One region of the Enterococcus sp. AMC2644 genome, then DNA from elsewhere that is predicted to be linked to it. Evidence: riboswitches for the same ligand, from Rfam matches in the RefSeq annotation. Region 1 holds a riboswitch; the other holds the start of a gene.
What was found. Region 1 has a riboswitch for thiamine pyrophosphate ahead of thiT (energy-coupled thiamine transporter ThiT). Riboswitches for the same ligand answer to the same signal wherever they lie in the genome.
Positions count from the first base shown of each region.

Region 2: another riboswitch for thiamine pyrophosphate. It lies ahead of AC4BC5_RS07635 (ECF transporter S component); the one in region 1 lies ahead of thiT (energy-coupled thiamine transporter ThiT).

Region 1 is NZ_CM177095.1:1,353,239-1,356,432, reverse strand. Features, by position in the region: gene AC4BC5_RS06625 (peptide ABC transporter substrate-binding protein) at 1-514, opposite strand, end outside; gene AC4BC5_RS06620 (cupin domain-containing protein) at 530-847, opposite strand; TPP riboswitch at 1,009-1,110, shown strand; gene thiT (energy-coupled thiamine transporter ThiT) at 1,177-1,749, shown strand; gene tenA (thiaminase II) at 1,756-2,400, shown strand; gene thiW (energy coupling factor transporter S component ThiW) at 2,412-2,927, shown strand; gene thiM (hydroxyethylthiazole kinase) at 2,924-3,194, shown strand, end outside.
Region 2 is NZ_CM177095.1:1,559,813-1,563,006, reverse strand. Features, by position in the region: gene AC4BC5_RS07640 (ABC transporter ATP-binding protein) at 1-823, opposite strand, end outside; gene AC4BC5_RS07635 (ECF transporter S component) at 820-1,383, opposite strand; TPP riboswitch at 1,489-1,578, opposite strand; gene menA (1,4-dihydroxy-2-naphthoate polyprenyltransferase) at 1,626-2,570, opposite strand; gene AC4BC5_RS07625 (FAD:protein FMN transferase) at 2,588-3,194, opposite strand, start outside.

The sequences.
Region 1 (3,194 bases):
AATATGGTTTTGCTTCGCTTAAATGCACTTCTAAGGTGTAATCGTCGAGTGCTTTTACACCTAATTCATCGACTTCTTTTTCGCCGGTTGCGATTGCTTCGGCATTTTCGACCGTATCGATTAGTAAGAAGCTATAGATTAAGGCATTTTTGGGATCAATCATTTTTTTCCAGGCCGCTTCAAAGTCATGAGCAGTTACTGGCTCGTCGTTGCTCCAAATAGCATTATCACGTAAAGTAATCGTATAAATTTTACCATCGTCAGAAATTTCAGGCAATTCTTTCGCCACTGCGGGAATTACTTCATCGTTTTCATCTAAGGCATACAAACCTTCAAAGGCTGCAGTATGTGTAATTGCATCGGGAAAATCTAACATATTTGATGTGTCTAACGTTGTTAATTCCGATGCAGACATTAAATTAATTGGTGTTGCTTCTTCTTTTGGCTTCCCTGTTGAACAACCGACTAATGCTAAAGTTGCTAGGGCACCTAACCAAAGTCCCTTTTTATTCATTTTATTCCTCCTAGTTTAGTGACGGTCGACTAACATCCAGACAACCACTGCTGGTTCGTCTCCGTCATTGTAATTGATGTGACCTTCTCCTTTTTCAATTAATTGCGCATCACCAGGTTTGCCAATTAAATCTTGTCCATCTTCTAAAATGGTATGTGCCGTTCCCGAAATAATATAAGAATATTCATCTTGGTCGTGGCGAGCAAAACCTTCTGCTGGACTTTTTTCACCAGGTTGTAATGTAATTAAGCCCATAGTGACACGCTCATTAGGTTGGTTCTCCTTGTCAAAAAAGATGTTCATCTTTTCAGCAAGAGTTGGTTTAATAATCATATCAGCGCTCCTCTCTTTTATTACACCTAATAATACTTGAAACCATTACAATGTCAATCTTTCAAAAAAAATTGTCCGTTTAATAATAAAAAAATTACATTAAGGTTTTCATTACCTAAAAACTGTGCTATGCTTTTGCTGTATTAAAAATTAAATAGAATCTACTCGCAAAGGGGAGTCCATTTGGGCTGAGATTGAGTTTACTCTAAACCCTCCGTACCTGTTTCGATCATTCGAGCGTAGGAATTGTGATGAGTTGAAGTGTACATGATAACTGTCATTTACTTCTCCTTTGTGAATTGTGAAGATTCTAAAGGAGGAGTTTTTTTATGGGTTCATCAAAAACAAAAATTTGGGTGGAAGGCACCATTTTAGCAGCTTTAGCAATGGTCTTATCGTTTATTCCAGTCGATATTGGTTCAAGTTTTTCCATTTCGCTTGGGCAAATCCCCATTGCAGTTTACGCCTTGCGCCGCGGTCCTAAAGCCGGCTTATTAGCAGCATTTATTTGGGGGCTGTTACATTTTCCAACGGGCAAAGTCTTCTTTTTAAGTGTGATACAGGTATTAATTGAATATCCAATCGCTTTTACTTTTGCCGGTCTAACAGGTATTGCAGCTGCTAAATTACAAACAGCGATTGCTAACGGTGACAAATCAACTGCTCACAAACAAATCATTTCTGGTGTAATGATTGGCGCATTGGCTCGTTATTTTTGGCATTTTGTCGCTGGTTGGGTTTTCTGGGGTTCGTATGCGCTATGGGGCATGAGTCCGGTCGTCTTTTCTTTAGTGATGAATGGAATCAGCGGGCTAGCAACGGCGATTGTAACGACAATTGTATTATTAATACTTTATCGGATGAATCCGACAATCTTTGTTCCCAAAGATACGATTAGGTAAAACCCAATGAATTTTGTGACAATCGCCCGCTGTACTGCACAAGAAAGCTGGGAGCGTAGCTTGAAACATCCATTTATTCAAGAATTACATCAGGGAACCTTACCTGAAAGTTGTTTCCGTTATTATCTATTACAAGATTGTTATTATTTAGAATCATTGCAGTCGGTTTATCTAGCCATTGCTCAACAGACGACGCTACCAAAAATAAAGAAGATGATGCAACAAGGGGCGAAACGCTTGATAGCTGGAGAAATTAATATTCGTGAAACTTTTTTTGAAGCACTCCAAATTACACAACAAGAAAGACAACAAACACCAATTGCAATGGTTCCTCAAGAGTATGTAAGTCACATGCATCAACAATTGAACGATTCTGTTGCTACAGCATTTGCGAGTTTACTACCTTGTGCTTGGTTGTATCAAGAAATTGGCTTAACCTTACGAGAATCGCCACACCCTATCTATCAGCGTTGGCTTGATACTTGTACGACACCAGAGAGCATGGCAATTGTTGCAGAAGAACAAGAATTGTTAAATAGCTTATATCAAAAAGCTACAGCATTCGAACGTCAACAAATGATTGCTGCATTTGTGACTAGCGTGAAGATGGAAGAGGCTTTTTGGAATATGGCATATAATTTCAACAAATAAAGGAGTATATTATGGAAAATAAAAAATTACAGAAATTAACCTATCTAGCGATGATGGTTGCATTAGATGTGGTCTTATCTCCATTGTTTCGAATTGAAGGTATGGCACCAATGTCGAGTGTGATGAATGTATTAGCTGGCGTATTATTAGGTCCAGTTTACGGAACGATTATGGCTTTGGTCTGTGGTTTAATTCGGATGACGTTATTGGGAATTCCGCCGTTAGCCTTAACTGGTGCAGTGTTCGGAGCTTTCCTAGCAGGGCTGGGGTATCGCTTGTATCCATCCATTGTTTCTTCGATGGTCGGGGAAATTATTGGTACAGGAATTATTGGCTCTTTATTGTCTTATCCGGTAATGGTTTGGTTTACTGGTAGTAGTAGCGATTTTTATTGGTTAATGTATACCCCACGTTTTATTGGAGCGGCTTGTATTGGTTCAGTCGTTGCCTTTTTTATCTGGCAAAAAGCCAAGAGCATCACAGCGATTCAAAAAATTCAACATTTATATAAAGGAGTATCAATATGACAACTTGGCAAGATACACTTGCGCAGTATTTACCTCTGAAAAAAGCGCCATTGATTCATTGTATTACCAATGAAATTACCAATGAATTATTAGCAAATGGCTTATTATTCGTTGGTGCAAAACCCATCATGGCTGAAGATATTCGAGAATTTCCTGATTTATTCAAGAGTATTGATGGCTTATTACTAAATATGGGCAGAATGTCGATTGCTCGTGAAGAATCACTAATAGAAGCTAGTCAATTAGTTAATAAACCAGTTGTAGTTG
Region 2 (3,194 bases), 210 kb from region 1:
CACCATTAGCGCCTGTTAAAGTTGTAATCCCTTTATTTAATTGCCAACTTGTATCAAGCAACAATTGTTTATTTCGTTGTATTTGCACTTTTTCTAAGTCAAAAAACGAGGGCATGTTACATTCTGATTGACTCAGACGAAAATTCGGAGTCCCTTGATCTAATTTATCGAGAGAACACAAATGCAATGCGCCCTCTTTCAATTCAACGACTTGGTCAACAACCCCTTGATAACCTAACCACTCATGATCACTCAAAATAATTGTTTTTCCTTGAGTACGTAATTGTTTTAATTTTTGAATGAAATGCAATCGTGATTCAGGATCAATGCTAGCAAAGGGTTCATCCAATAATAAAATAGGTGCATCAATGGCTAAAATGACTGTTAATGCAGCTCGTTGCTGCTCGCCTCCAGATAATTGATTCAGCTCTCTATCAGCAAGATGCGCTGTCTCGCCTAGTTCTAATGCCTGCTTCATTCGCCAATCAATTTCAGAAACAGGCAAACCTAAATTTTCTAATGCAAAAATGATTTCTTTACGCAGTGTTCGCATGGTGAATTGCTGACTGGGATTTTGAAAAACCATCCCAACTGCTTGAGCTTTTTCTTTCATCGAAGCAGTTGTTAAATTTTTATTATTTAACAAAATTTCTCCCGTATATGGCAGTTGAGCAAAACCAGCAATCAATCGAAATAATGTTGATTTACCACTACCACTGTCTCCTGTAATCAATGTAAATTGATGCTTTGGAAATTTAAATGACAAATGATCAAAAATCACTTGTTGTTGCTGCTGAAAAGTAACTTCTTTCAATTCAATCATGAAACAGACACCTTAGCATTTTGAATTTTTTGATAGATTTTCATAATCTGTGTGACTAGAAATACGCCAAAAAAGACCACTGAAACAAAACGAACGGCTAACAACGCCATGACCATTCCTAAGCCATATGTTCCATAACCAAATTTGAAAAATTCAAAGATAAAACTTAAGACGGTAGTACCAATCGCTCCATAAAATAAAGTAACTTTGTCATAACGTTGATATTTTGTCAGTATAAATCCTAGTTCCGTTCCAAAACCTTGAATCAGACCAGATAATAAAACACCTGGACCAAAATAAGAACCATAAAGCATTTCAGCTAAAGCTGCTAATAGTTCTCCTAACGTTGCACTTCCTTTTTTGGGCACTAAAATTCCAGCGACTGGTGCTGCCATCGTCCATAATCCAAATAATATTTCATTGGCAAACGGACTAAGCCCCAAAGGCGTTAATACAGCATTTAATAATGAATACAGTACACCCGCCCCCATAAATACCCCACCAAATAAAAACGCTAAAAGCGCAAGCAAAACTACTTGTTGCAATGACCATTTTTGCATAAAAAAGACTCCTTTCATTCTAAAATAGAAGCAAAAGGAGTCCTGCTCATCGACAGATCATGCAAATAAAAAACCTGACTAAATAAACTTAGTCAGGCACTCATCACAATAATAAACACATTTCCCTGCGCCAGTATTAACTGTTTCAGGTTCAATGGGTATAATCTCAGCTATACAGCACCCCAAATGTTTCTATATTCAATTTTTTTAAAGTATAGCATACCTTTATTCAAGCGTCTACTCTAAAAAAGTAAACTCAATAGTAATGCTAATGCATAGCTGGCATTAAACAATACCATATTTTGAATAGCATAGCCAAAGCTTTTAGGATGTGGCAATGTTTCTTGGAAACTCATCAAGTTGCGACGAATTTTTGGCAAGCTAATAAACACAATTAAGATTGGCCAACGGAATACCCAAAATAAAAACCCTAATAAAATCGTAGCATAACAAGCATACATCATTACTTGAAAAAGTTGGACGCCTTTTTTACGACCAATGTAATACACCAATGTATAGCGATTATTTTCGATATCCGTTTCTAAATCACGTAAATTATTTGCCAACATAATATTTGCAATCGTAAAAACTAAAGGTAAAGAAGCTACAAAAATTGCCAAGATGCCCCAGAATTGGCCAGCTAAGGAAAAACTGTTATTTTTAAAACTAATATCTAGGTAAAACACGCGTTGATTCACTGTATTCAAATAAACCGTCATCGCAAATAAGCCTAAGCCCATCGTTAAACCACTAGCAATTTCGCCTAAAGGCATGCGTGAAACAGGGATTGGACCAAATGTATAGAAAATTCCAACCAAACAAACTACGCCACCCATAATTAAAAACAGCCAACCAGTCATCATACTTAACAATAACCCAATAATCGCTGAAATGCCTAACATAATTAAGATCATTTTACGAATCAATGCTGGAGAGATTCGTTCACGACCGATCACGTTTTGTTCATATTTATACGTTTCCGATTGCGCTTTTTTAAAGTCCATATAATTGTTAATCGCAGTAGTAGTCATATCAAAAGTTAACATGCCGATGAAAAATAACACCGTATAAAACCCATGAAATTCATTAAAATGTGCTAATGAATACAGCACCCCTATAAGAAATGGAAAAAGACTCGCAACTTTTGTACGGATCTCAACAACTTCTAAAAAATTCTTCAGTGACATTTTTTCCTCCTAGATTGCTATTTAAGTTCGCTGCGGTCACCCATTGTATAGCCAGAATCTTTATCTAACTTAAAAGTGTCCTTAATGTCATCAGTCACGTATACTCTACCTTCTTTGGTAACAAAAATAGCATCCGTGCCTTTTGGTGTATTTTGTTCAATATATTCCAGACCTGCTTTGACACCTTTATCAAAAATAACTGTCGTCAAACCATCACCATCAATGGATTTTTCCGTAATAACAGTTGCACTAGCAATATCATTATCATAGGGATACCCTGTCTTAGAATCAAAAATATGATGGTATTTTTCACCATCTACTTCTAAGTAACGTTCATAAATTCCTGAAGTAACAATCGTTTTGTCGCTTTCTTTGATTGAGCCTAAAATTGTTCCACGCGCGTTATTAGGATCTTGAATGCCGACATTCCAATCTTCATTTTCTCCACGCCAACTGTGACCAACAACTAAAATATTGCCCCCTAAATCAACAATTGCGGATGTTACACCATTTTTTTTCAACACTTTTGCTGCTTCATCGGCAATGTACCCTTTAGCAATTGCACCTAAATCAATAATCATCCCTTTTTCTTCCAGATACACAGATTTATCTGCATCATTGAAA